Regions from separate parts of the Emticicia fontis genome, predicted to be linked through region 1. Evidence: riboswitches for the same ligand, from Rfam matches in the RefSeq annotation. Region 1 holds a riboswitch; the other holds the start of a gene.
What was found. A riboswitch is a leader RNA that binds a small molecule or an ion and turns the genes downstream of it on or off. The one in region 1 is predicted to bind thiamine pyrophosphate.
Positions count from the first base shown of each region.

Region 2: another riboswitch for thiamine pyrophosphate. It lies ahead of ACYVFA_RS23090 (TonB-dependent receptor); the one in region 1 lies ahead of thiM (hydroxyethylthiazole kinase).

Region 1 is NZ_BAAGXU010000002.1:3,303-18,777, reverse strand. Features, by position in the region: gene ACYVFA_RS01285 (DUF2167 domain-containing protein) at 1-267, opposite strand, end outside; gene dapF (diaminopimelate epimerase) at 429-1,205, opposite strand; gene ACYVFA_RS01275 (class I SAM-dependent methyltransferase) at 1,350-1,961, opposite strand; gene ACYVFA_RS01270 (hypothetical protein) at 1,974-2,219, opposite strand; gene ACYVFA_RS01265 (homogentisate 1,2-dioxygenase) at 2,509-3,669, shown strand; gene hppD (4-hydroxyphenylpyruvate dioxygenase) at 3,697-4,827, shown strand; gene phhA (phenylalanine 4-monooxygenase) at 4,844-5,575, shown strand; gene ACYVFA_RS01250 (MarR family winged helix-turn-helix transcriptional regulator) at 5,669-6,100, shown strand; gene fahA (fumarylacetoacetase) at 6,141-7,367, shown strand; gene ACYVFA_RS01240 (cation:proton antiporter domain-containing protein) at 7,428-8,594, shown strand; gene ACYVFA_RS01235 (flavin reductase family protein) at 8,606-9,508, shown strand; gene ACYVFA_RS01230 (hypothetical protein) at 9,617-9,796, opposite strand; gene ACYVFA_RS01225 (peptide deformylase) at 9,880-10,371, opposite strand; gene ACYVFA_RS01220 (OmpA family protein) at 10,581-11,825, shown strand; TPP riboswitch at 11,902-11,994, shown strand; gene thiM (hydroxyethylthiazole kinase) at 12,070-12,861, shown strand; gene thiE (thiamine phosphate synthase) at 12,863-13,498, shown strand; gene thiD (bifunctional hydroxymethylpyrimidine kinase/phosphomethylpyrimidine kinase) at 13,495-14,331, shown strand; gene tenA (TenA family protein) at 14,318-14,968, shown strand; gene ACYVFA_RS01195 (bifunctional ADP-dependent NAD(P)H-hydrate dehydratase/NAD(P)H-hydrate epimerase) at 15,115-15,475, opposite strand, start outside.
Region 2 is NZ_BAAGXU010000052.1:191,796-207,270, reverse strand. Features, by position in the region: gene ACYVFA_RS23100 (APC family permease) at 48-1,379, opposite strand; gene ACYVFA_RS23095 (DeoR/GlpR family DNA-binding transcription regulator) at 1,994-2,746, shown strand; gene ACYVFA_RS23090 (TonB-dependent receptor) at 2,805-5,003, opposite strand; TPP riboswitch at 5,117-5,214, opposite strand; gene ACYVFA_RS23085 (muconolactone Delta-isomerase family protein) at 5,367-5,663, shown strand; gene ACYVFA_RS23080 (barstar family protein) at 5,721-6,149, shown strand; gene ACYVFA_RS23075 (GNAT family N-acetyltransferase) at 6,146-6,640, shown strand; gene ACYVFA_RS23070 (aldehyde dehydrogenase family protein) at 6,642-8,117, opposite strand; gene ACYVFA_RS23065 (alcohol dehydrogenase catalytic domain-containing protein) at 8,126-9,178, opposite strand; gene ACYVFA_RS23060 (amino acid permease) at 9,955-11,610, shown strand; gene ACYVFA_RS23055 (NUDIX hydrolase) at 11,613-12,011, shown strand; gene ACYVFA_RS23050 (APC family permease) at 12,036-13,523, shown strand; gene ACYVFA_RS23045 (3'-5' exonuclease) at 13,584-14,171, shown strand; gene ACYVFA_RS23040 (tagaturonate reductase) at 14,227-15,475, opposite strand, start outside.

The sequences.
Region 1 (15,475 bases):
TGATGGTGGATTTCCCCAGACATCTTCCAATACCTGCTTACTTAGTGCTCCATTCAGATATTTAAAGCCTTTTGGAACAGTCATTTTGCCCATGCCTCCCAAATCAATTACTTTGCCCGAAGGCTCGTATTTGAGGCTTTTCATGACGTTGATAATTTTGAGGAAAGATGAATCAATTGGAGCTTCAGATTCTTTATCTTTTTGGGCAAAAACAGCGTTTGCGTGTACAATAAATAGTACAGCAACGAGAGTGAAAAATTTAGTCATTGCAAACTTAAGTTTTAGTGTTTAGAAATGGTAATTAACGCAATTCCTTGCAATAAACCAAAAAACGCTGCCAGATTTATTCAATAGAGGTATTTAATGAAAAAAGCGCTGATAACAGTAAAACTACTGAAATCAGCGCTTTTTATATTCAACTAAAGAATTTATAATTTCCCATCAAAAACCCGAACTGCCGGGCCAATCAGGTGCACATTCTGAAAATCCTTATCAAATGAAACCTGCAAATTACCTCCATTTGTAATGATTTTCACAGGGCTTTGCATACTATGTCTTAAATATGCTGATAATGCGCTGGCAGTTACACCTGTGCCACATGAATAGGTTTCGTCTTCAACCCCTCTTTCATAGGTACGCACATAGATGGTCTCGTTGTCGAGTATTTCTACAAAATTTACATTCGTGCCTCCTCGTTTTACCCATTCATCAGCGTATCTTATTTTTCTGCCTTCATTAAAAACATCCACGTTTTTAATATCAGATACATAAGTTACATAATGAGGTGAACCAGTATTCATAAAATCATATGCCTCATGCTGTTCCAGGCTATGAACTTCGCCCATCTTTAAAGAGACAACATCCGAACTGGCAGAAGCGTCATGCTCACCGTCAACCGCAATGAATTTTGTATTACCACTAAAAATGCCTAAGTCTTCCGCAAAACGAACGGTACTTCTGCCTCCATTTCCGCACATACTACCCTCATGTCCATCGGCATTGAAATAGACCATTCTGAAATCGTAATCAGGGTCGTTTTGTAGTAAAATTAATCCATCTGCCCCAATTCCGAAACGGCGGTGACAAAGGTGTTCAATATAAGGCTGGTCCACAGGAAATTGTCCATCACGGTTATCAATCATCACAAAGTCGTTGCCTGTGCTCTGGTATTTATAAAAGTTTCCGGTATATTTTTGGTCGTTCATAATGCTTCAACAAATTCGACTCAAACTTAATTCTTTTCTGAGAAATTTTCTGTTTAAGTATCAGATATTCTTAGTAAATGCTCAGATACCAATAAATCAAAGATAATCTTTAGTAATGATGGGGTTTGTTTACAAACAAATTGATTAAAGAAGTGCTGACTTTTTGCATTTGATTAAAAAGAACGGGAAATTCTCTTCAATTTCCATGACTTCAAACAGCCCAAAAGCTCCGAACTCTTCCTGTATGGACTCCCGGTCATAAAAAAACATTTTTACTCCTTCATGTATCTCATACCGATCTTTGCTGATAAATTTACCTTTGCCATAAGTATGCGCTTCTTTAGAGATAGCAGTGAAAATCATATAGCCACCTTCCGGTAATTGGTGATAACAATCACGAATAAGCCCTTTTCTTTCATTACTATCCAGCAGGTGAATCAGTCCATAACAAAATATTCCATCGTATGGGACACTATCAAATGGCATATCCGTTACAGAACCATGATAGATAGTCATATCCGGGCCATAATGTTTCCTTGCCAGTTCGATAGCCGTTTGAGATATCTCGATACCAGTTACAGTGATGCCATTATCTCTGAAAACCTGCGCATTCCTTCCATACCCAATCCCGGGAATAAGCATGTTTCTTATAGATTTTTCAAAGAAAAAGTCTTTGGTTAGCACCGCAGATTTAGCGGGTTCTAAACCCCACATTTCCTGCTTTTCAATAAAATTAGTTTCCCAGAACTCTGCCATTGTATTGTTTGCTTAAATACATACCTTATCTTCTAAAATCTCACACTTGTAACCTGATTTATTGAGTACTGAGATGATGCTTTCTGTATCAATCATTGCACCTTCTGCTCTTAATATGCTATGTCCGCACGGAAAAGGCGCTTCTGAATTATCTAAATCAAAATTGAACTTTAGCCTTGGAAATTGGCCTGTAAGGCTTTTTAATACAGATTCAGCTTGAATCCGATTGCTGATACTGGTGATAAAAACTTCTATCATGTTTATGGTATTCAAATGAGAATTGTTCATTTAGGTTTGGGAGGCTTTTCTTATCATACCTACAAACCTTTTCGCAAAGTTAATACTTAAACTTATTATTGCAACATTGTTGCAATAATAAGTTTTTAGCAATAAATAATCATGCAATGAATAGTATTGGGATGCCCGGTGGCCAATATTTATCGATTATATATGTTAAATCCTATTCAGTAAAAAAATATTGCTAAATTATTTGTCATGACAAATAATTTATTTTAATTTGCATAGCAATAATTGTTATAGCAAATATATGCCTATCTATCATAAACTAGGAAAAATACCTGCTAAACGCCATACACAATTTGAAAAACCGGATGGGAGTGGGCTGTACTACGAACAGCTTTTCGGAACCATCGGTTTTGATGGAATGGCTTCGCTAATGTATCATATACATCGGCCTACACAGGTTATGCAAATACTGGATAGCAAAGATGTGAGCCCTAAAATAGCTGAGACACATCAGTTAATGATGCGTAAGCTGATTGGGTTTAATGTTCAACCCAAAGAAGATTTTTTAGAGAGCCGGGTACCGCTTTTAGTTAATAAAGATTGTATCATTGGTCTGGCTGCTCCTCAAAAATCACTCAGAGATTATTTTTATAAAAATGCAGACTCAGACGAACTGCTGTTTATTCATAGAGGCTCGGGTACGCTGCGGACACAACTGGGGAATATTTCTTTCGAATATGGCGATTACCTGATTATTCCTCGCGGAATGATTTATCAGATAGATTTTGATACGTCTGAAAACCGTCTTTTCTATGTAGAATCGTATTCACCCATTTATACGCCTAAGCGATACCGTAATTATTTTGGGCAATTACAAGAACACTCACCTTATTGTGAGCGTGATTATAAGCTGCCTGAAAATCTTGAAACGCATGACCAGAAAGGTGAATTCATCATCAAAATAAAGAAACAAAACCAACTGCATAGTCTGGTTTATCAATATCATCCTTTCGATGTTGTGGGTTTTGATGGATACAATTATCCATGGGGGTTCTCGATACATAATTTCGAGCCAATCACCGGTCGGGTTCATCAACCTCCGCCAGTGCATCAGACATTCCAGACCGATGCGTTTGTGGTTTGTTCTTTCTGCCCAAGGTTGTTTGACTATCACCCAAAAGCGGTTCCGGCACCATACAATCACTCCAATATAGATTCAGACGAAGTAATTTATTATGTAGATGGTGATTTTATGAGCCGGAATGACATTGCTCAGGGGCATATTACCTTACACCCTGGCGGTATTCCACATGGGCCAGCACCGGGAGCAATGGAACGTAGTATTGGTAAAAAAGAAACACAGGAGCTAGCCGTCATGGTAGATACTTTCAGACCGCTGATGCTGACAGAGGAAGCCTTAAAACTGGACGACGGTAAATATTTCCATAGCTGGATAGATTAATCAATTCCACCAGAAACACATACAATTATGCTTCATCAACAATCAACTATGATCGACAAGGTAGAAAATACTGATTTTCTGCCTATTAATGGAACAGATTACCTCGAACTCTATGTAGGTAATTGCAAACAAGCCGCCCATTATTATCAATCGGCTTTTGGATTTCAGCCCATAGCTTATGCAGGCCTGGAAACTGGTCTGAAAGACCGTGAAAGTTATGTGTTACAACAAGGTAAAATCCGCTTGGTACTTACTTCTCCGCTACATGGTGGTACAGAAATAGGCAAGCATATAGACACCCATGGCGATGGGGTAAAAGTAGTGGCTTTGTGGGTGGATGATGCCCGCGATGCTTTTTATGAAACGATCTCACGAGGAGCAAAACCTTATATGGAACCTGTGGAGGAAAAGGATGAATATGGCACTGTTGTTCGTTCGGGCATTCATACATATGGCGATACCGTTCATATTTTCGTAGAGAGAAGCCAATACAATGGGGTATTTTTGCCGAATTTCCGTGCCTGGACACCGGCTTATCATCCATCTCCTGTTGGTCTGAAATATGTTGACCACATGGTAGGAAATGTAGGCTGGAATGAAATGAACGAATGGGTAAATTTCTATTGCAAAGTGATGGGATTCAACCAATTGGTCAGTTTTGATGATAAAGATATTTCGACAGATTATACTGCGCTTATGAGTAAGGTAATGTCAAATGGGAATGGCAGAATTAAATTCCCAATTAACGAACCTGCTGAGGGGAAAAAGAAATCGCAGGTAGAAGAATACCTTGATTTTTATGAAGGCGCAGGTGTGCAGCATTTAGCCGTAGCAACCGATGATATTATTACAACCGTAACCCACTTGCTTGAAAGAGGAGTGGAGTTTTTGCGCGTACCTGATAGCTATTATGAAGAACTAAAAGGACGCATCGGAGATATTGATGAAGAAATAGAGCAATTACAATCATTAGGCATTCTGGTAGATAGGGATGATGAGGGCTATCTCTTGCAGATTTTCAGCAAACCTGTTGAGCCGCGCCCTACCATGTTTTTTGAGATTATTCAAAGAAAAGGAGCTAAATCTTTTGGTAAAGGAAACTTTAAAGCACTTTTTGAAGCCATTGAGAGAGAGCAGGTGTTGAGAGGCACTTTGTGATAAACCATTAAAAATGATGAATCAAGCATATTCGATTTATACGGCTGACGACCATGAAGTGTGGCGTCTGCTGTTTGAAAGACAATTAGATAAATTGCCCACACTGGCAAGCAGAGATTATTTAGAGGGCATTGATAAAGCTGGTTTTACCGCTAGCCATATACCGGATTTTGAAAAAAAACTCAATCCCAAATTACAGGCTTTAACAGGCTGGTCGGTGATTGGTGTGCCAGGTTTAGTGCCTATCAAAGAATTCTTTGAACTGATGGCAGCCAAACAGTTCCCGGCTTCCACCTGGTTGAGACGCAAGGACCAACTGGAATATCTGGAAGAACCGGATATGTTTCATGATACTTTCGGCCACGTACCTTTATTGACAAATAAAGCATTTTGCGATTTTCTGGCGGAATTCAGTAAGATTTCTTTGAAATATATTGATGACGAAGTGGCGATTAAAATGATGCAAAGACTCTATTGGTATACAGTGGAGTTTGGATTGGTAAGAGAAGATAATCAGGTGAAGATTTATGGTGGTGGTATCCTATCTTCAAGTGGGGAAAGTGAGTACAGCCTCCATAGTGATATACCTGAAAGAGTGCCTTACAATATGGAAGAAATCATTGCAACAGAAGTGAAAATTGATGAATATCAGAAAAAATATTTCATCATAGAATCTTATGAGCAATTATTTCATTCATTGCCCGAATTTGAAAAAGTTTTAGAGCAACAATTATTAGTATGTCAATAATTGACGGTTTTTTCTACTTTTGTAAAATATTTTATCGCCTGGGAGCATTATAACAAAATATTTGCTTACAAAAGGATTGACCGACAACAAACGATGACGCACTCTGACCAACGCTCTTACTTTTTTAAAATTGATACGACCATCAAGCGTATTCGTAGTTTTATGCAGAAAGGGCTGACTGATAATGGAATTGACCTGACTGTTGACCAATGGGTGGTGCTCGACCACATTAAACCCAAACCTGGTATCAGTCAGAATGATTTAGCAGTAGATACTGCCAAAGATGCCCCGACTGTAACCCGTATTCTGGACTTATTGGTTGAGAAAAAGCTCGTCAGACGCCAGATGGCCGACGATGATAGAAGAAAATTTAATATATACCTGACAGAAGAGGGTGATGAACTACACATCAAAGCATTGGAAGTGATTGGCGAAATCAGAAGAAAATCGTGGGATGGATTGACTGATATTGATTATGATGAGCTGGTTCGCATCATGAATACCATTCATAAGAATGTGAGTTAGTGCCTTTCTGTTTACTATTTTTAATTTATTGCAAAGTATAATGAACCCTTGGCTGAATATTCCTGTAGACTCAGATTTTTCTATTCATAATCTTCCCTTTGGAATATTTAGTGTAGGTAAAAACTCTCCAAGAGTAGGGGTTCGCATAGGTGATTATGTGATAGAACTCGAGCAATTACGTAAGGTTGGCCTGCTAGTGGTGCCTCGTAATGTATGCAATCAGGCTTACCTGAACACTTTTATTGCTTTGGGTAAGAATAAAACAAAGGCTATCAGGCTTCAATTGCAGGGATGGCTGACGCAAGAAAAATCTCCGCTCAAACGATATTTTAATCAGGCTTTTCATCCTGTTGAAAAAGTAAAAATGCACTTACCCGTCAGGGTAGGTGATTATACTGATTTTTATTCCAGTCTCGAACATGCCACGAATGTCGGCAAAATGTTTCGCCCTGATAATCCCTTGGTAGCAAACTGGAAACATATTCCTATTGCTTATCACGGTCGGGCAAGTTCAATTGTGGTTTCAGGAACCCCCATTATTCGCCCCAAAGGGCAGGTAAAACCTGTTGATAGCTCAGTACCTATCTTTTCTGCTACGAAAGAAATGGATTTTGAAGTGGAAATCGGTGCGATTATCGGTAAAAACTCCGTTTTGGGTGATAGCATCAGTACTACTGAGGCAGAAGAATATGTATTTGGTTTAGTACTATTTAATGACTGGTCAGCAAGAGATATTCAACGATGGGAATACCAGCCATTAGGCCCTTTTCTGGGTAAAAACTTTGCGTCTTCTATTTCTCCATGGGTAGTCACTTTAGAAGCTTTGGAATGTTTCAGAACTGAAACTCCTCAACAAGATCCGCTACCTTTGCCATATTTAGCCTTTGGAGGGAAAAAGAATTTTGATATTGCTTTAGATGTGAGTATAGCCCCTGAGAACGGGCAAGATTATACAATTTCCCGTACCAATTTTAAGTATATGTACTGGAATCTGGCACAACAGATAGCACATCATACCATCAATGGTTGTAATCTGAAAATAGGAGACCTATTAGCTTCGGGTACTATAAGTGGTCCTCTGCCCAATAGTAATGGTTGTTTATTAGAGCTAAGTTTAGGAGGAAAACAACCAATAGCTTTGGATAATGACCTGCAAAGAGCCTTTTTAGAAGATGGTGATACATTGACTATTAAAGGTTCTTGTGAAAAAGATGGTATTAAAGTGGGATTTGGTGAAGTAAGTGGCAAGATTGTAGCAAGTCGTTGATTTTTTTGTAATTTACCACGCATTAACAAACGTCAACAGAATTGCTAAACACCATTACCCATGACTAACACGATTATAATAATCATCTGCTCCCTGATATTAATTGCTTATTTGTTTGACATTTCTGCTAAAAAATCCAGAATCCCAGGTGTTGTTCTATTATTATCAGTGGGCATTCTTGCCAAATTTATCACAAATTACCTCAATTTCCGTATTCCAAATCTCGAACCTTACTTGCCTGTGATAGGTACAGTTGGCTTGATTCTTATTGTATTAGAGGGGTCTCTGGAATTAGAGATTGAGGTGCAAAAAAGAAAACTATTTGTTTCTACCGTAAAGAGTGCTTTGCTGGGCCTAGCTTTGTTCAGTGTTCTTCTGGCAACCGGACTATATTATCTGACCCATAAACCATATCTCAGTTGTCTGATTAATGCCATACCCTTAGGTATTATCAGCAGTGCAATTGCTATTCCAAGCGTAAAAAATCTGACAGCCCATAATCGGGAATTTGTGATTTATGAGAGTTCGATGTCAGATATTCTTGGTATTGTTTTCTTTAATTTTCTGGTATTGCATAGCTCGTTTGGCCTCAGTACTTTTACTTCTTTCCTATTCGATATTATTATTATCATAGCTTTATCAATTGTGGCTAGTATTGGTCTGGGAAGCATGATTAGCAAATTGAATCATCATATCAAATACATTCCAATAGTTACGATTCTGATATTATTGTATGCGTTGACCAAAATATACCATCTGCCATCTTTAATGCTCATTCTGATTTTTGGCCTTTTTCTGAACAATGTGCATCTGATTAAATTTGAGTTTGTAAAAAAATGGATAAACTCTGAAACGATTAAAGCAGAAGTGAATTCATTTGAGCATCTGATTGCCGAAGTAACTTTTGTCATACGGTCATTCTTTTTTATTATGTTCGGCTACTATACCGACCTTAATGCTTTGTTGAGCCTACCTGATTTTGTGAATGCCTTGCTGATTCTGCTTTTCATTTTTGCGGGCCGTTACCTAATTTTCGCTTTGTTAAAAATTAAAACAGAGCCATTATTATATATTGCCCCCAGAGGACTCATTACGATCTTATTATTCCTGGCAATACCGGAAACCAATCAGATTCTTGAAATTAATAAAGGCTTGCTTACTCAGGTTATATTCCTGACGGCATTCGTGATGATGTTTGGTTTGATTCGAAATAAAAAGACTGTTTAATTTATATTCATATGCTTACGCTTAATCCTAAAGATTTAGATTCAAGAGTTTTTTATAGTTACCTGACCGGAACTGTTGCACCACGCCCTATTGCCTTTGTAAGCAGTATTGATAAACAAGGGAATGTAAATCTGAGCCCTTTCAGTTTTTTTAATATTATGGGTATTAATCCGCCTTTGTTAGTGTTTGCGCCAAATAACAGAGGTAGAGATGGGTCAAAAAAAGATACGACACTTAATATCAGCGAAGTGCATGAGGTGGTGATTAATATGGTAGATTATGCGATGGTCCACCAGATGTCACTTGCAAGTGTGGAGTTCCCCCGAGGTATCAATGAATTCGTTAAATCTGGCTTTACACCTGAGCCTTCTGTATTGGTTACACCTCCAAGAGTAAAGGAATCACCTGCGCAATTTGAATGTAAAGTATTGGAAGTGCGAGAGATTGGCACAATGAACCTCTATATATGCCAGATATTACTAGCGCATTTTTCTGAAAATATTATTGGCGAAAATGGGAAGATAGACCAACGCAAAACAGATTGGGTAGCACGGATGGGTGCAGACTGGTATGCCCATATCAGCGAAGGAGCGATGTTTGAAGTAGAAAAACCGAATACAAAAATCGGCATAGGCTATGATGCTATTCCTGAGAGTATAAGATTATCTAAAATTCTTACAGGCAATCATTTAGGGCAATTGGGGAATATTGAAATAGTACCAACGAAGGAAGAAGTCTTAGCATTCCGCCAGACTCCTTTGATGAAAGATATTTTTGACCAGGCCATTAATGGCTGTGCTTATCTGGATAATCTACTACATGATGAAGCACAAAGGTTGCTGGCACAAAATAAGGTGAAAGAAGCATGGCTGGTACTCTTGCAAGGCCAGCCGGATTTTTTGAAAGAAGGGTAAAAGTATGAGACAAAGAAAACCCCACTCCTTAAATCAGCAAATTTGACGATTCAAAGAATGGGGCTAAAATCTATAAGGATAGTTTAAATCAAGTAGCGATTAAATGTTTCAGCCTTTATTTCCTCCTCCGCCGAACATTTTAAACAAACCTACAATAATCAATACAATCACAATTAATACAACAACAATTCCGGTATTAAAACCTGCTTTAAAAATGCCTGCAATGGCTTCACATGAAGAAATAATCAATACGAAGCAGATGACTAATAAATAATTTATCAATTTCATGGCTGTTAAAAGTTTTAGTGAATTATGTATGAGTAACCATTAAAAAACTGTGCCAGTCGACTCTTAAATTGATTAAATGGTAATTATGGCGTAGGTCTCCATCTGAACGAAGCTGAATCTATGGCTCGCATTGTACATAGCACCCCATTCAGATGGTCATATTCATGTTGTAATAATTCAGATAAGGCGTCTTCCGCATTCCAGCTTTGTTCTTGCCAGTTCTCATCTAAATATTTCATGACTAATGATTTATGCCTTTGTACCTTAACAAGCAGATTCGGGAAACTCATGCAATCATCCCAAAGCTCAAACATTTCTTCGCTCAGATTTTCAAAGACAGGATTGATAATTACCACGGGATGGTCAATATTTACATAAATCAGGCGTTTCATAATACCTAATTGTGGCGCGGCTATGCCTCTGCCAAATTTGTATTTTGTCCGTATTTCTTCCATCACATGGTGTAAATTGCTTACCCACTCTTTTACCTGTGGTAATTCTTCTTGTGTGACAGGCTCACAAACCTCATATAGTCTTGGATCACCTAATAAAACTAAATCTTCTAAGTGCTTCATAATTTCTTTGATAAAATAGGATTTCAGAATTATTGCATAATATGTTCAATAAAAAAATATCAGCAAAATCTCTAATCTGAAAGATATATAATAATTTTCGGCTATGTTTCGTAATATATCCGAAACTGATTTTAACAAATAGGATGTTTTTGTGTTAAACTAATTATAGAACCTGTTTCGTTAAAGTCTGTGCAATAAATTTTACACCCATGAAAAGAATATTCCAGTTAATACTCTTCTTTTGCGCCATACAGAGTTTTGGTCAGACTATCACGCATACGCCCGAAATTGATGATCAGGTAACCTATGATACCGACATTGAAAAAGTAGAACTTCGTGACGAATTTACCATTATTTCTTTCACTTACCATTATACCAATCGTAGAAGTCAGAATTATAATTTCCCTATTCCTTTGCCTAATCAAAAGCAACAGACCTCAACTGCAACGATTTCTATCAATCCGAAAAGTTATCTCAATGGCAATGGTAAACGGTTCAAATATATCAAATCAACCGGAATCCCCGAATTGCCCGATTCTAAGCCTGTTTCACCAGGGCAAGTGTATCGATTTACGGTTTATTATGAAAGATTAGACCCGGGTATTGAACTTTTCAATCTGATTGAGGGGAAAAACTCACCGGAACAAACCCTGCAATTCTGGAATTTTTATGGAGTTCATATCAAAAATCCATTGAGAAAAACTCCTCAGGCTCCGATTGGACCAGTAACCCTGATAGTAAAAGGAAAAATACTGGATGCGAAAACTCAGAAACCTGTTTCAGGCAAGGTAGTATATGAATTTGATAAAAACGCAGCCAAAACCGGCTCAGTATTAGTATCTGCTTTGGGAGATTTCTCTTTTGAGTTGACTCCTGATGCGTATACATTTACTGCAACAGCCAAAGGTTACCATTCAGAGCAAGCCAGCCTGGATTTATCAAAAATTAAACGCAACCAGCAGTTTACTCAGAATATCTATCTGAATCCTGTTATTCAGAAAGCTAACCCTAAGCCAGTTCAAAAAGAGGAACCTAAGAAAGAACTCCCAACGATTGATTCTACTGGTGTTATCACTCCTAAAGAAGAAACTGCCCCTGTGAAAGTAGAAGAAAATAAATTCAGGCTGGATAAGGTCTATTTTAATATTGGTGAATCAGGGTTATTGCCAGAGTCGTCTGAACAATTAGATGGTTTATTGAAAATGATGAAAACCAGCCCATCGATGAAGATTATTATTGAAGGACATACAGATAATATCGGAGACTCTGAGCAAAATAAACGCTTATCCTTAGAGCGAGCCTTTAATGTGCGTGAATACCTTATCAAAAAAGGCATCAATGGCAAGCGTATTCAGTTTAAGGGTTATGGTGATAGTAAGCCAATTGCTGATAACAATACCGAAGATGGTAAAAAACTGAATAGGAGAGTAGAGTTTGTGATTGTAAACCCATGATGCTCATCTAACCGATAGCAATCTTACTACGTAGTTTTAATTTTCTTGACTATTAATTCTTTTCAGTATACCTTTGCCTCGGCTTTAGGGGTATTCTGAAAAGAATTGAGAGAGTCCCTTTGAACCTGATACGGTTGATACCGACGTAGGGAAAAGCGAATAATAGGGCGCATCGCGCATTGCATATTATCCTCTTTTATTTCAAAGAAATCTTCTTTAGCCATTGTATTTAAATTTAAAAACAATGGAAAAAAATCTCTGGAAACACATTGAAACTGTCCGCACACAATCTCCATTGGTGCACAATATTACTAATTTCGTGGTCATGAATAATACCGCCAATGCCCTATTGGCCGTTGGAGCATCTCCTATTATGGCTCATGCTCATTCTGAGGTACAGGATATGACAAGTATTTGCCAGTCGTTAGTAGTTAATATTGGTACGCTCGATGAATATTGGGTTAAATCGATGCTGTTAGCTTCAGAAAAGGCGCATCAAATGACTAAGCCCTGGATACTTGACCCTGTTGGTGCAGGAGCAACTAACTATCGAAATCAAACTATCAGTGCTTTGTTAGGGTATAAACCAACTGTAATCAGGGGGAATGCTTCTGAGATAATGGCATTGGCGAAAGACAATACCACCCCAACCAAGGGTGTTGATAGTACCGCCGAAAGCAATGAAGCTATTGTTTCTGCTAAACTAATAGCTGATGAATATGATACATTAGTATGTATTTCAGGCAAAACAGATATTATAGTGGGTAAAGATACGCTCGTTTATCTGGATAATGGAGATGCTCTCATGACAAAAGTTACAGGCTTAGGTTGTTCGTCTACGGCTGTTATCGGCGCGTTTATAGCGGCCATTGATAATAAAGCGGAGGCAGTTGTAGCGGCAATGGCATTATTTAGTATTGCCGGAGAATTAGCTGCCAAACAAAGCGCAGGACCTGGAAGTTTACAAATGCAATTGTTGGATAAACTGCACAATATCACCAAGGAAGAGTTTGAATCAACCTTGAAAATCTCCTGAAATGGCTAAGCACCCATTATTTCCTTATCAACTATATCTGGTTATTTCAGAAGAGGCCTGCAAAGGCCGTAGTTTTCTGAAAGTAGCTGAGCAGGCAATTGCCGGAGGTGTAGAGATAGTACAGATGCGTGAGAAAAACCTGGATACTGCTGTTTTTCAGGAAAGAGCTTTACAGTTAAAAGAAATCACCGATAGATATAATGTCCCTTTGATTATTAACGATAATCTTGAAGTTGCCAATGCTGTGGAGGCATTTGGTATTCATGTGGGCAATAATGATACTCCTCCAACGGAAATTCGCTCCAGATGGGGTGAAAAACTACAAATCGGTTATTCTATTGAATACCTAAGTCAATTGGATAATGCTGAAGCTGCAACAGCCAACCATCTGGGAATTAGTCCCGTTTTTGCTACAGCCACAAAAACGGATACCGTAACCGAATGGGGTTTAGAAGGTATCAAGCTCATCAGAAGCCTCACAGATAAGCCGCTGATTGCCATTGGTAATATGAATAAAACTAATGCGAGTGATGTAATCAAAGCCGGAGCAGATTGTATTGCAGTGGTTTCTGCTATTTGTTCAGCCGAAAACCCTGAGAAAGCAGCTTATGAACTTAAAAATGAAATGCTCAAATGAATAAAAAATATACATATCCATCTGTCCTGACCATTGCCGGTTTTGATGGAAGTGGTGGCGCAGGGATTCAGGCCGATATTAAAACTTTCTCGGCTTTAGGTTGTTTTGCTACCTCTGTTCTTACCGCTTTGCCTGTGCAAAATACGCAAGGCGTACAAAGTATTTATCCTATCCCATATCAGGCCGTAACAGAGCAGATAGAAGCTATTCTGGATGATATATTTCCTGATGCAATCAAAATAGGCATGGTACATACTTCTGAACTGGTAAAGGCCATTGTTTCCACGCTTAAAAAATATCCAGCCACACCTATTGTTTTTGACCCTGTAATGGTTGCTACCAGTGGACATAAACTGATAGAAGAGTCCACGATACAGACTATCATTGATGAATTATTTCCGATAGCATCAGTCATTACCCCTAATATGGATGAAGCGGCTATTCTAGCCCAGATACCTGTCAGGACACTGGATGATATGTATCTTGCTGGCGAGAAGATTCTGGCTTTAGGTTGTCAATCGGTTTTATTAAAAGGTGGGCATCTGGACTCGTCGTTGATTACTTCCTTGTATTTTGATGTTCACGGTGAGGTACATTCTTTTGAATTCGAAAAATTCTCTACAAATAATACGCATGGTTCGGGTTGTACGTTATCGTCAGCCATTGCTGCTTATATCGCACAAAATAAAACTTTACAACAAGCTGTTTCTCTTGGACAAACCTATGTACATGAAGCCATCAAACAAGGAGCAGATGTGGCAATTGGTAAAGGCAATGGCCCTTTGAATCACTTCTTCAACCCTCAAAAATTGATTAAAAATGAAATGGTCTGAACAAGCCTGGCTAAGCATTGAGCCTATTTATGAATCCATTCTGCAAATGCCTTTTATTCAGGAGTTGATTGATGGTACATTACCCCTGGAGAAATTTCAATATTATCTCATGCAGGATTCCATCTATCTCGAACATTTCGGTCGGGCTTTGGCTATTATAGGCGCAAGAGCCACTCATATCTCTGATATGCTGGCTTTCTTTCGTTTCGCTGAAACTACCATTATTGTAGAGAATGCCTTACATGAATCCTACTTTAAGGACTTTAGCATCGTTGATAGAGATAGAATTCAGCCGGCTTGCCATCATTATGCTCATTTTTTGAGAAGCACTTCGGCTTTAGAAGCTGTTGAGGTAGGCATGGCAGCTGTTCTCCCTTGTTTCTGGATTTATAAGGCTGTTGGCGACTATATTTATCAGCATCAGACAGGTGATAATAATCCGTACCAGAAATGGATTGATACCTATGCCGGAGAAGAATTTGGCATTGCAGTAAAATCAGCAATTAATATCTGTGATACCAATGCCACACAAACCACCCTTGCGATACAGGACAAAATGATAGAGGCGTTTATTATGTCATCACGTCTGGAATACGATTTCTGGGAGGCTGCTTATGTTAATCGTCGGTGGAAATAATTGTTTGTTAATCAATTGCCTCCAGCTTGAGCTGGAGGTAACAAAAGAATCTAACCTGATTGGCTTTAGCCAAAATATCTACACATCTATGCAATGTCTAGATATAAATTTAAAAGAACCCTTATTTCTAAAACCAAATAAAATCCTCAAAACCGAATACTATCAATTATATCGGTAGCAATCATGGCGGTCATACCTTTGAGTTGAGCGGCACGGTCTCCGGCTAGTCCATGTTCGTAGACTCCTAAAATAGCTGCTTCTTCCGGGGAATATCCCTGAGCCAGGAGCGCCAGAATCATACCCGTAAGTATATCTCCACTGCCACCTTTGGCCATACCCGCATTGCCGGTAGAATTAAAATGAATGGTTCCATCTGGTAAAGCAACTGCCGTAAATGCTCCTTTCAAACAGACAATACATTGATATTTATTTGTAAATTGTCTGAGAATCTCTAGTTTTTCATAATCATTCTCCCATTTCTTCCCAATCAGGCGCTGAAATTCTTTC
Region 2 (15,475 bases), on a different contig from region 1:
AGGAAATTTGCCACAAATATGGTTATTTGAAAAATAATAACAAGAGGCTATTGATTTAATTTTTTAGTCAATAAGTATAAAGGATAACTTACAATCAAGAAGATTAAAGCATAACCACTGCTTCGGATATCCTGATAGATAGCCCCTGCCAAAAACAAAAGAGAGATAACAATTAATAACCATGGGATAAACGGATAACCTGCCACTTTATAAGGTCTTGGTAGTTCAGGCTCTTTTACGCGTAGCATAATTAAACTGGCGAATCCGGCAATATAGCATAATACAAAGAAGAAAACGGCAATATCTGAGAGCTTTTCGCAGGTATCTTTTCCACTTAAAATCAACAAGATTGAACAAATACCTGTTAAAGGCATAGCAATAGATGGTGTTCCACCACTATTCACTTTCTGTGCCGCCTTAAAGAAAAGCCCATCCCTGCTCATCGAATAAATGACACGTGGTGAGAACATAATCTGGGCATTAAGAATACCAAAAATTGAAAGTGTCAGAAAAAAGGTAACAACTTTAGCTGATTTTTCACCAAATATCAACTTAATTGCATCCGATGCAGCTAATTTAGAACTAACCAGCATATCCATTGGCATGATATATAGAATAGCCAAATTAACCAGCAGGTAAATAGCTACAATGACCAATACGCCACTAATCATTGATTTGGGTAAGTTCTTGGCCGGGTCGGTATTTTCTTCTGAAAAATAAGCAGCTGTATGCCAACCATCAAAAGTATAGAATACAGATTGCAGAGAAACGATTAATCCAGTTAATAAAGCAGGTTTGCTCACTCTTTCAGTAGTATCTACCAATTCAGCGCTTTTCACATCGCCGCCATATACAAAACAGATAATAACAAAGGCGAATAAACCAATAGCTTTAAAGAATGAAAGGATTTCCTGAGAACGCCCTGCTGATTTAGTACCCAACCAGTGAAACGACATTAATAAAATCAGGATTCCTATCGCCATATATCTGATTACAGGCTCAGTATCGGGTAGCATAAGAGCTATAAACTCGCTCATGGTATAAGCACCGAAACCCAAAGCTGCTACTGTTCCCATCCAGCTTGTAATACCCGTTACAAAACCGACGTAGTCACCAAAGGCTCTGCGAGCGTATATATACCAGGCTCCTGCTTTAGGCACAGAAACCCCTAATTCGATGGCACACAAAACTCCCAAAAAAGCATAGATGCTCACTAAAACCCAAACCAGCATGATGAGTGAAGAGTCACCGAGGTTGGCAGCGATAGGGCCGGGTTTACGCAAAATACCCGTACCAATAGTTCCGCCGATTGTTACTGCAATACCAAAACCAACACCAAGAAGTTTGAGAAGTTCACCTTTGTTTTTTTCAGGAGCCATGCTTTCGTTTGAATAATTTTAACGAATATAGCAATTAAACAGAAAAATGAAATAAATAGAAGAAAAACAAGATTTGGCTTTTCTGAAACAGGCCACAAAAATCATAATAGGTTAGCACGTAAATCAGTACAAGTCAATTCATTATGTATCAGAAGGTTTTGAATATAAAACGTAAATAAAAATTAGTTTATTTTGATATAGGAAGAAAATTTTAAAACATGCTTAAATTTGTTACTCTACTCTTTGCAAGTAGAATCATAGTTTTTAAACATGCTCTTATAAACTGATTACGGCGAAAATTATTTTAATAAAAACAAAAAGGTCGAAATCAAGCGTTTCGACCTTTCCCATAAACCATCTATTTAACTAAGGTAAAAAAAAGTGTATATAACATCAAAAATTATATCAAACGCAAAAAATCATCTATCTACTCACAAATATTATTACTTTGATGAAGACCTTTGGAATCGCCTCATGAACGTATTCCAAAGGTTAAGTCCTTACATCATAAGTTACAGTATAGGTTAACTGATGCAAATATATGCAAAATAAATGATATGATGCAAGAAAATATTGCAAAATTTTGCAATATTTGCGAAACACTTTGCAAAACTATGCTTAAAGAAGAAAGACAAGCACTCATTTTGGAGAAACTTACCACCCACAAGAAAATTAATTTCAACGATTTAAGTAAGTTTCTGAATGTTTCCTACGACAGTATTCGTCGGGATATTATTGAATTAGAAGATAAAGGGCTACTGAAAAAAGTACATGGCGGAGCCGTTATCAACTCATACCTGCCCATGGTAAATGATAACAAGAAAGGAAATGGGGGGAGTGAAGAGATAAGTATCTTATCAAAAAAAGCTCTGACTCTCTTCGAAAATCATCAGACCATCATCATGGATGGTGGCACGACTAATTTCTTCATGGCACAGCAATTGCCCAAAATGCTGGAAGCTACCATTGTAACCAATAGCCCGGCTCTGGCAATGGTATTAAATGATCATCCTACGCTTGAAGTAATTTTGTTAGGAGGCAGTTATTTCAAACGTTATCAGATTACTCTTGGTACAGAGGTGTATCATCAACTCGAACATCTCAATGCCGACTATTATTTTATAGGCATTAATGGTATAGACCCAGATAAAGGCTTAAGTATCAGACATTATGAAGAATCATTGATTAAACAGAAGATGATGCGCTCAGCCAAGAAAACAGTCTGCTGTGCGATTGAAGAAAAACTACATTTGCACGAATCTTATAAAGTATGCGACTTCTCAGAAATTGATTATATGATAACTCATCTGAATCCTATGGATGAGGCTTTGCAGGCATTTCAGGGGAAGCGGGTGGAGATAATTTAAAATCCCTTTCCCAGTCCTTCCCTACTGTAAAGGAGGACCGGGATGAAGAGAAAAGTTTCTACAATCTAACTTTTATAGCTACCAAAAAATTAGTCCCTGCTTGAGGATAATAGTAGTTCTCAGTAGTTATCTGTTTGTCATAAATATAACTATAGGTATAGCCATTTGATTCATATAAACGATTGAGAATATTATTGGCTAATACACTAAAAGTAATTTCTTTCACGATTTTTGGATTAATGGTATAATTCGCTCGTAAATCGTTTACGAAAAAGGCATTCAGTTTACGGTTATCATCCGATGTATTATCCATATATTGTTTGCCTACATATTTTGGCAACCAGGTAAATTCCAGATTTTTAATAGGAGAATAGGATAATTGTCCGCCTGCAATTACATTTGGAGAAAACGAAATATCTGTTTTGGCAAATTGATTGATTTTATCAGGGTCTCCATCATAATTTACTACAGTTTCAGTAAAGTTTTTAATCTTATTCTGGCTGAAAGTAGCATTGGCATTCAACCGCCATTGTGGCGCAAATTTCCAGCTGACAACGAGTTCTATTCCTGCTCTGTAACTTTTGGGTACATTCACACGAATCGCCTCCCCTACACTATTTACCTGCCCGGTTAAAACCAACTGGTTTTTATAGTTCATGTAATAGAAGTTTCCATCAAAACTAAATGTCTGACTCGCCCAACGATAACCCGATTCTAGGTCTTCCAGGTGTTCAGGTTTCGGCACTTTTACATTGTCTATAAAATCCGTGCGGTTAGGCTCTTTATTGCCTACGGCGTAAGAAGCATATACAGATGCTTTGCTATTTAACTGATAATTCAACCCCAGTTTAGGATTAAAGAACTGGAAAGAAGTATTGCGGGTAATGTCCTGCAATTTATCGGCAATTCCTTTCATGTCATAGGCTACTGTACGATATTGCACATCGCCAAAAAGATTAAATTGATCAGTTACCTGATAGAATAGCTTTCCGAAAATATTAAAGTCGGTTTTGATAGAATGACTCTGGTACCAACGATAATCGTTTGAGGGTGTCATGGCAAATTTCGTCCAGATTACTTCACCGTAATGATGCCCGTCATAACGGTTCCAGGCACCACCAATATTAGCCGACAGTTTTTTATGACTTTGATAATCTAATGAGTAAGTAATACCATAAAAATGATTGTCGAGCCATTTTCTTCTTACCAGATCAGTACTGGCTATTGTATCTCCACCGATTATTACAGCAGGCAAATTATAGGCTGATAAATCAGCGGCTTCTTTAAATTCCTCATAATACCCCTTTCCTCTGGTATAATGCAAAGTCGGATTGAATGTCCAATCATTACTTAACTTAAAAGAAGAAATCAACTGATAATGGTCTTGCTGATAATTATCAACCTGATTAGGATAAGTATAGGCATTGTAGGTTCGGTCAGTTTTCAGCAGGCTTTCAGGTACTCCGTTCCATGATTGATAGGTGCGTTCTTTACCGGAAAAAACATTGAGTCTGACAAAATTACTTTTGTTGTAGTATCCAGCTGATACATAGAAAGATTTTAAATCTGAGCTGGCCCTATCTACATATCCATCTGATACCAGTTTTGATAAACGGGCATCTACCACAAAATGGTTATTCAATAAGCCCGTACTTGCTAATATGTTGGCCTTCATGGTATTGAAAGAGCCATACGACAGGTTGGTTTCCCCGAAAGCTTCGCGCTCGTATCCTAAGGTATTGATGTTCAGACTCGCACCAAAAGCTCCTGATCCATTGGTTGAGGTTCCAACCCCGCGCTGAACCTGAATGCTTTGTACACTTGAAGCGAAATCGGGCATATTTACCCAATAAGTACCTTGCGATTCAGAATCATTATAAGGAACGCCATTTAAGGTAATGTTGATGCGGGTAGGATCTGAACCACGGATACGGATACCTGTATACCCTACTCCGGCTCCGGCATCAGAACTCACGACTACCGAGGGCAATTGATTCAATAAAAACGGCATATCCTGTCCCAGGTTCTGCTTTTTGATGTCTCGCTGGTAGACATTCGTAAAAGCCATCCCTGTTTTTTCATTTGCACGGGTAGACTTTACTACTACTTCGTTTAATTCTTTGATTCTGGTAGAATCATCCTGTGCCAAAGCGACAGTAAAAAAGGCATGAAACAAGACAAATGCCGAAACGGCCTTTCTAAGAGATTTTTGTTGTTTGAAAAGAATGCTTAGAACATCGTTTGTTAATTTTTTCATTGGATAACGAAAATTTTAACAAGGTAAAGGAGTAAAATCTTGTGAGCCCAAAAGGCTCTATTGGTGAAACAAAATTTTATTTGGAAATCGCAAACAGTCCTATAGCTGCGCATCTATAGTACTATTCTCTCTCCCTTCGGCAGAATTACCTGCATCAGGTTCGATGGGTATAATCTCAGCCCGTTATATTAAGGCACCCCTTTTGAGATAAGTTTTGCAAAGAAAACGTTTTTTCATGAAAACTTGTTTATATTAGTGATAGAAATTTATAACCTAACCAACGAGTCACTGATTTAAACCCAAAGTAGACAACGAAGTGTGGTATAGATTTTGTGCATTGTTTTATTAAAATTAGGAGAGATTATGACTCAATTTATGGTGGAATTTGATTTGCCCGTTCCTTTTCCGGAGGGTTTTATTGCCAAAATTCCTTATCAACGAATTGCTGTAAATCAATTGTTAGAAGAGGGAAAAATGTATTCTTATGCGCTATCGTCTGACAGAAGCAGGCTCTGGTGTATTATCAATGCCCAGGACGAACTAGAAGTAATGGATATTATTGCTGAATTTCCATTAATCGATTATATGCGCCCAACCATTACAGAACTGATGTTTAATAATTCTGTGGTGATGAAAGTGCCTACTTTTTCATTGAACTAATACTACGTGGTCTTCTAACAGACCACGTTTTATATATTTTACTGCCGACCAAAACCCATGCCTAATTTTCTCGTTGTCAAAAATTTAGACTTACCTGCCGATTATTCAATCATTGAACTTGACGGTCATAAAACGCTCACACTAAGAGGCTTTTATGAGGAAATTGGTGATGCACTCGCCTTTCCGGAAGAGTTTGGCTTCACCAGTGACTCATTGGATGAAATGCTAAGCGACTTATCATGGCTCGAAGATGAAAAAATCGTAGTCTACATTTCTCCGTCTGAACATTTCATAGAAAAAGAGCGTAATCCTGAAAAAATCGGCACTTTATTGAATCTCCTTGATGCCATCTGTGAAGACTGGCGTTGGGAAGATGAAGACGAAGATTTGCCGAAAAAAGAGCTTATCTTTGCCTTTGCCGATAGCCCTCGTATCAGAGAGTTATTAGACAAACAGGAAATCAGCTACCGAAAAGATACCAAATGAATTTCTTCCTGAGAAAATGGCAATCAGGCGATGAACAATCATTGGTCGAAAATGCCAACAATTACAAAATCTGGCGAAATCTGAAAGATGTTTTCCCATATCCTTATACTATTACAGATGCGTATGAGTGGGTAAACATTGCCTCAAATTCAGCCGAGAGTTTTGCTATTCAGGTGGAAAACAAAGCGGTAGGCGGAATTGGTATTTTATTGAAAGATGATATCTATCGTAAAAATGCCGAGATAGGTTACTGGCTGGGTGAAGCCTACTGGGGCAACCAGATTATCTCAACGGCAATCCTTGATATAGTCAACTATACTTTCGCCAACTACGATGTCTACCGCATCTATGCCGGGGTATTTGAATATAATATTCCCTCCATGCGAGTGCTTGAAAAAGCAGGCTTCGAAAAGGAAGCTATCCTCAAAAAATCGCTTATCAAAGAGGGAGAACTCTACGACGAGCACATTTATGCTATGTATCGGGTGTAACCTAAATCCCCTCTATCTTAATATGCTTGGTTTCAAGATACTCATAAACTGCATTTCTTGATAGTTCCACCCCATAGCCCGAATCTTTCCAACCTGCATAGGGTGCATAATTAGTATTCACGGCACCATTATTGATACATACAGTTCCGGCTTCTAATTGCTCCCCTAGCTGCATACTGGTTTTAAAGTCCTTTGTAAAAGCATAAGCTACCAGACCATAGTTCGTGTTATTCGCTTTTTCAATCGCTTCCTCCAATGTTTCAAAAGTTTCTACAGGCACTACACAACCAAAAGTCTCTTCCTGCATCACTTTCATAGAAGCATTACAGTTATCCAGTATAGTAGGCAAAAAATAATGCCCCTTTTCATACTGTTCACCTTGTGGTGCTCTCCCCCCTGTCACTAAAGAAGCACCTTTGCCAATGGCATCTTCTACATGGAGTTTTGAAGTTAATACCCCATCTGCGGTTGCCATTGGGCCTAAATCTACGGCTCCATCGCTCACGCCATCTCCAATCGTTAATTTTTCAGCCTGCTTTTTTAGTTCTTCTACAAACTCCTGATGCCTGGATACATGCACATATACCCGATTGACACTACTACAAGATTGCCCCATATTTCTGAAACCTTTATAGGCTACTACAAAAGCAGCATTTTGTATATCCGCATCTTCGCAAACAATAGCAGGGCATTGGCCACCTAATTCTAAAGAGATTTTCTTTAGATAAGGCGCTACCGTTTGCATCAGTTTTTTGCCCGTCTCAGTAGAGCCTGTCATGGCTACTTTTTTTACCAAAGGATGCCTGGCAAGAATATCACCCACTATTGCCCCCTGTCCTGTTACTACACCAATAACCTTAGCCGGAATACCACCTTCTACCAACGCCATACAAAACGCCATGGGTGAGAGTGGCGTAACAGTTGTAGGTTTTACCACTACCGAACAGCCCACTGCCAAAGCCGGGCCTAGTTTCCATGATAAGAGAGAAACAGGATAATTCCAGGGTGTAATTAAAGCACAAACCCCAACCGGATAGTATTTGACCATAGAAAACAAGTCTGTTTTCTCAGTCTGATTTACATATCCTTCAACCCGGACACCCTCTGCAGCAAAATAATCTAAGGTATCACAAGAGCCAATAATTTCTGATTTAGATTGGTTGAAAGGCTTGCCTTGTTCCAAAGCCATCAGCATACCAATGCGGTCGGCCTGGGTTCTCACATAGGCCGTGGCCTTTTTAATTACACTTTCACGCTGATAAGCTGTCAGTTTTGACCATTCTTTAAACCCTATCTGTGCTGTTTCCACCGCTCTGTTTACATCTTCTGCCGTAGCACGGGCAATTGTAGCAATGGATTCTCCATTAGCCGGAGATTTAATAGTAATGGTTGATTCATCTGCTGCCGGGTCTGACTTACCATCAATAAAAAGTCCCCATATGCGCCCTTTTACCTCGGCTATCAATTCAGTATTCATTTCAGGTCTTAAAGATTAGGTTTAATACTTACTTTCAACGCCTCGCCTGACTCCATCAGAGTAAATGCCTCGGTGATTCTATCCAAAGGTAGAACATGCGTCACTATCTTATCCGAAGGGAAATTCTTCTTTTGCACCAAAGCAGTAGCTGCCTGAAAATCACTCATTTTTTCTGAATAAGAGCCGCTAATCCTTAACTCTTTATAATGCAGATGATTGGTATTTAAGGTAGCAAAAGGATTTGTTTTAGGCAATCCACCGAAAAATTCCACTCTTCCTGCTTTTCCGGCTATTTCAAGCGCATCAACCTGCGCCTGGGCTACACTTACGGCTACAATTACTACATCGTATCCTAATCCCTCAGTCAACTCAAGGGCGCGTTCCAGATGTCCATTCTCTTTATCTACCTTTACTACATGGTCAATATCAAATTGTGTAGCTTTCTCTAAGCGTGTTTGCATAACATCATACATATCAACCTGCTGCGCTCCCTGAAAACGAGAAACCAAGGCATGCATCACCCCGATTGGCCCGGCACCAATAATAGCAACTTTATCTTTTAAGCCCACTTCCAATCTTCCACGGCCATGTGCATTAATCACACAACCCAAAGGCTCAGCAAGGCTCAGGTATTCAGAAGGCATATCTTCATTTACCTTAAACAATTGTTTTCGGCGAACAGCCTTTGCCGGAACTTTCATATAAGGGGCAAAAGCGCCGTCTAAATGGTACGACATGGTCGTGCGATTCTGACATAAATTCTCACGTCCGGCTTTGCAGTAACGGCATTCTCCACAAGATAAAACAATATACATCAGCACTCTATCACCTACTTTTATATCTGTCTCCGGGCTCCTGGACTCAACCACTCTGCCACAAAACTCGTGACCCAGAATACGTGGAGGTGTTATTTTTTTATCTCCGTGCCGATAGGTTCGTAAGTCCGTTCCGCATACATTACAGGCTTCTATCTCTAATAAAACTTCTCCTTCTTCCAGGCTTGGTATGCTCACGTCTTCAACCAGTATTTCTTCTTTTCCACGATAAACTGCTGCTTTCACTTTGCTATATTTTAATTGATTTAATATTAATGAAATGGCCATAACTATAAAAGGTATTCACCGTAGCGTCTACCTTTTTCGGCACCGCTTTTATTCACCTTTCCTGACTTTCTTTTTCTTCATTGAAATTTTGTTATAAGGTCATATCTACAAAAGGTATTCACCGTAGCGTCTACCTTTTTCGGCTTCTGTTCAGTCACCTTTCCTGATTTTCTTTTGCTCCATTGCAATTTTGTTATAAAGTCATAATTACAAAAGGTATTCACCGTAGCGTCTACCTTTTTCGGCTTACCTTTAGTCACCATTCTTAACTTTCTTTTGCTCAATTATAATGTTATTATGCCGATAGATAGTTGTGAATCGCTAGTTATGGATTATTATCCAAGCCTTAGCCTTACCAACCGGACCTCCACTAATTTCCGACTTAGCCTTGTGTTTTCCAAGTGTTTGGAGTGTTTTCTGGTAAAATCATACTACAATATTATTTGCCGCGCCCTTGCCAGATATAACTATTCGATTTTAGCAATTTTCAATATTTACTTGTCTAGACAAGTTGCATTTTCAAATGTAGTTAAGGAAAAAAAGATAGACAAGTTTTTCCGGAAGAAAATCTCAGACAAATCACTTTCTGAAATACGATAATCTGAAAAAAGACGAGTAAAAATACACTTCGTTCGATAAAAAATTTACATTTCATAGATTAGTATTAGCCTTTTTTCGATAGTTTTGAAGAATATACCATAACAAACGAATAAAACCCTAATACCTCTACACTTATGAGTACTTCACTTTTTCGTAGGAAGGATGTCAACAAAGCGATAGAAGAAGCAAAAAAAGGCAATGAAGGACATTCATTGGACAAGATTCTTGGCGTAAGAGACCTGACTACCCTTGGGATTGCTGCCATCATCGGTGCCGGAATCTTCAGTACCATCGGGCTGGCAAGTTTCAATGGTGGGCCTGCCGTATCATTGCTCTTTGTATTTGTGGCAATTGCCTGCGTTTTCACGGCGCTGAGTTATGCTCAGTTTGCCTCAATGGTACCTGTGAGTGGAAGTGCCTATACATATGCGTATGTATCTTTTGGAGAAGTAATCGCCTGGATTATCGGCTGGGCATTAATATTGGAGTATGGTGTATCTAATATGGTGGTCGCCATTTCTTGGTCGAGCTATTTTATTTCTATGCTCGAAGGCTTCGGCATTCATTTCCCAATGTGGCTGGCGACAGATTATACATCAGCCAAAGAAGCTTACGAAGCGGTTCAGGCTGGCGGCCCTGACATTACTGAAGGCATGAAAGTATTAGCCAATGCCTTTGCAGCAGCACCTGACTTAGGCTTTATTAAACTGATTTTCAATCTACCGGCCGGCTTGGTTACAGTTTTAATTACTTCGCTTTGTTATATTGGTATCAAAGAATCACGTAATGCGAGTAATATTTTGGTAGCGCTTAAAATGGGCGTTATTTTATTGGTGATTATTGTGGGGGTTTTCTACGTAAAACCTGAAAACTGGTCGCCTTTTGCACCAAATGGTGTGAATGGTGTATTAAGTGGGGTCGCCTCAGTATTCTTTGCTTTTATCGGCTTTGACTCTATCTCAACCACTGCCGAAGAAGCCAAAAATCCGCAGAGAGACCTGCCAAGAGCCATGTTGTTATGCTTACTTATTTGTACCGTTCTTTATGTATTAATTACCACTGTACTAACCGGAATGGTGAGTTATAAAGAGTTAAACGTAGCCGATCCTTTAGCTTATGTATTCTCTAAAGTAGGTTTTAATTTTGTAGCAGGCGTTATTTCAGTTAGTGCGGTTGTAGCTATCACCAGCGCCTTATTAGCCTACCAAATCGGACAACCACGTATCTGGATGACCATGAGCCGCGATGGATTATTAGGAAAGAAATTCGGTGAGATTCACCCTAGATTTAAAACTCCGGGCTTTGCTACAATCATTACTGGTATTCTGGTAGCCGTTCCTTCGCTTTTCTTCAAAATGAGTTTCTTTGTTGATTTGACCAGTGTAGGTACTTTCTTTGCCTTTATATTAGTTTGCGCAGGTGTTTTAATTTTAGATGCCAAAGGCTTAAGCAAAGATGCTAAATTCAAGATTCCGTATGTGAATGCCAAATACTTTGCAGCACCTTTATTGCTGGTAGGTTTATATTTAACGTATTCACAAGGAGATGTGATGCAACATCTGGAAGAAAGACCACTGCTTTTTGTTTTCTGGCTTATATGGTTAGCCTTGGCTATCATGAGTTTCAAGTATAATTTCTCTCTATTACCTGTGCTGGGTATTTTAACCAATCTTTACCTGATGACCGAATTAGGTTGGTCAAACTGGCGAATGTTTATTATCTGGATGATTATCGGCTTGGTAATATATTTTGCTTATGGCTATCAAAATAGTAAATTAGCGAAGAAATAAGCATGAAGTGGATTGATAAACTGGCCTGGATATATATAGTTGACCAGAAGATTTTAAGCACTCGTAGCAAAGGGAAAGACACTTACTATTTTCCGGGTGGAAAAAGAGAGGAAGGAGAAAGCGATTCAGCTGCTCTGACAAGGGAAATAAAAGAAGAGCTAACAGTCGACCTCTTACCGGAATCGTTACAATTCTTCGGAAAATTTGAGGCACAGGCACATGGACACGCCGAGGGAATCACAGTAGTTATGACTTGCTATCTGGCTAATTATGAAGGAGAATTAAAACCTGCTGCTGAGATTGAGGAATTAGCGTGGCTGACGTATGCAGATAAAGGTAAAAGCTCAGCTGTTGACCAGATTATTTTTGACTATCTGAAAAAAGAGAATATCATCTATTAATAAAAAACCTAACCCCTAATCAAATTGGCAAATTTCAAGAAGGAAATCCGCTTATACGATGCTGTGATGCTCGTGTCAGGGTCTATGATTGGCTCTGGAATCTTCATTGTGAGTGCCGACGTAGCCCGTCAGGTTGGCTCAACAGGCTGGCTTCTTGCCTCCTGGTTATTAGCCGGAGTCCTGACTATGGTAGGCGCACTCTGCTATGGTGAACTAACGGCTATGTTTCCACACGCCGGAGGACAATATGTATTCCTGCAAAAAGCCTATGGCAAATTAACAGGCTTCCTCTATGGCTGGTCATTCTTTGCAGTAATTCAGACGGGTACCATTGCAGCCGTTGCAGTAGCTTTCGCTAAATATTCAGGCGTTCTTTTCCCTGATTTCATTAGTGACAAGCACGTGTTTTTTTCCATTGGCGATACTTCTTTCAAACTCACCTCCCAACGATTGCTGGCAATTATCAGTATTATCATTCTGACCTACGCCAATACCAGAGGTGTGAAAGAAGGTAAAATGATTCAGAATGTTTTTAGTACTACCAAATTAGCTGCTATTGCTTTGTTGATTATCCTGGGCTTTATCTTAGGTGCTAATGCTGATGTAATTTCTCAGAATTTTTCCAATATGTTTGAGGCTTCAAGCATAAAAGAAGTAAACGGCGAATGGGTTACTACAGCTATCAGTGGCTTTGCGATTGTTCTGGCTTTAGGGGTAACACAAGTTGGCACCTTGTTTTCAAGCGATTCATGGAATGGCTTGACCTTTGCAGGTGACGAGGTGGTTGAGCCGAAGAAAACAATTCCAAGAGGCTTGGCTATCGGAACATTGGTAGTAACGGTTCTATATATATTAATGAACATTGCTTATTTGTGTATCCTACCACTAAAAGGCTCGCCTGATGGCGCAGATGTATTCAGCAGAGGGATTCAGTTTGCGAGTGAAGACAGAGTAGCTGCGGCAGCGGCAAATCTGATTGGTGGACAAACCCTTACCATAGTGGTAGCTATGCTCATTATGGTATCTACTTTTGGTTGTAACAATGGTTTGATTCTATCGGGTGCCCGTGTATATTATACAATGGCTAAAGATGGTTTGTTCTTCAAAAACTTCGGGAAATTATCAGATCGCGGTGTTCCTAAAAATGCGCTTTGGTGGCAATGTTTCTGGGCATCTTTCTTGTGTCTGACTGGTAAATATGGTGATTTATTAGATTACCTGATGGGTATCGTAATTCTGTTCTATGCCTTTACTATCTATGGCATATTCATCTTACGTCGCAGAATGCCAGAGGCTGAGCGCCCGATAAAAGCACCGGGTTATCCGGTTATTCCGATGTTATATGTGATTGTGGCTTCTATTATCGTTTTAATATTAGTGAAAGAGAAACCACAATTTACTTATCCGGGCTTAGGCATTGTTGCCATCGGGATTCCGGTTTATTTCTGGTTTAATAAGAACGGAGCTGATTCTATTAATACAGCAGAAGATAAACCTGGCAAGAAAGAGTAAAGACACAATTATATCGTTTGAACGCTCTTTCTTTACGAGGAAGAGCGTTTTTTTATCTCTATGAGAAAAATCCTGTTTTTTGACACCGAAACTACGGGTTTACCCCATAATTATAATGCCCCTATCAGCGCCGTTCAGAACTGGCCGAGAATGGTGCAATTAGCTTTTCTGCTGTATCACGAAGATGGTTCTCTCGTTGGCAAACATAATTATATTATCAAACCTGAGGGCTATGTTATTCCATCAGAAGCTACGCGAATTCACCGTATCACTACCCAACAGGCATTGGTAGAGGGGCAGGATTTAATGCAGGTACTGAGTTTATTTCATCAGGCAGTAAATGAATCTGCTATTCTGATTGGGCACAATGTGGAGTTTGATAAAGCTATTGTCGGCGCAGAATTTATCAGGAAGAAGCTAGACCCAAAGGCATTGGTATCCAAGCGCAGCTTTTGTACGATGAAAGACAGAAACGTAGTCAATTTCTGTAAGATTCCCGGCAAATTCGGTTTCAAATGGCCAACGCTGGAAGAATTACATTTCAGGCTTTTCAGTCAACAGATAACTGATGCCCACGATGCGAGCATAGATATTGAATCTACTGCCAGATGTTTCTTTGAATTGTTGAAGAGGCGGGTGGTTAGATAAAAATAATGGCGAGAGGTTCTCTCGCCATTGTCATATTTAAATAAAGTAATTCTATTTAAGCATATACATTCAAAGCAGAAGCCACTTCGCGCACGCCCAGCATCATCATATTAGACAAGTGCGTACTCACATTAGCTGCAAATCCTGAAAGCTGGGTTAAATCACTTCCCCAAAGTTCTTTATTGGCCAATACTTCTTTTACCACTTCGTCAGCAGTATGGTTCTGCCATACTTTATGGAAGTAAGCAGCAGAATCGCATTGAATCGGATAAAATTCCCCTCCCCTTTGTCCAAAATACTTACCGTTTTCTTCTTTCACTGCACGCATAAATAATAAATAAGCAGCAAAACCACGGGCAAAATACTGCGGCACTGTATTAAACTCTTTGTAGTAATTCAACAATAAAGGGATATTACGCATACGCATCTTCATGGTATACTGCAAAGTAATGCTTATCCATTGATGCTCTAAATATGGGTTACGGAAGCGGTCTAATACCTCTCTTCCATAGCGTTGACATACTTTAGACTCTATTTTATAAGGAATTGCCGGAACAATTTCTGTCGTCATCAGAATCGTGATAAACTTCTCTGTCAGTTCATCAGCTAAGGCTTCTTTCACAGTCTCAAACCCTGAAAGGAATGCCATACCGCACATCAAGGTATGTGTCCCGTTCAGCATACGTAATTTCAGCTCACGATACTGTTCGATATTCTTTTCTATTTTTACACCCGGATCGGCCTCGTAGAAAGATAATGTTTCTTTTACTTTCTCGTCTCCTTCAATGGCCCATAGGCGATACACTTCGGCAATCGTCAACAAATCATCTTTATAACCTAACTTGGCATCCAGTTCTTTCAGGCTTTCTCCTTTAGGTTTACCCGGCACAATTCTGTCAACCAATGAATTACAGAAACTATTCTCTTTCGTCAACCATTGTACGAATGCCTCAGGCAATTGGTTGAATGCGCATAATTGCAGAACAATTTCTTTCAGTTTATCCCCATTGCCCACAATCAATTCAGTCGGAACAATAACTGTTCCCGAAAGGCCAGCCTGAAATCTTTCATACAACCAGGCAGTAAGCTTGGCTGGGAAAGAAGCCGGAGGCGTTTGGTTAATGCTTTCTTCTACATATTGCAAACCTACCTCAGTAGTATTAGAAATTACGATTTCGATAGCCGGATTTCTGGCTGTTTCAAGAATAGCCGCCCACTCACTTTGTGCTGATAAAACACGGCTGATAGCCGCAGAAATGATATTTTCTTCCTTAGCCGCACCTTTGTCGATACCTCTCACACAG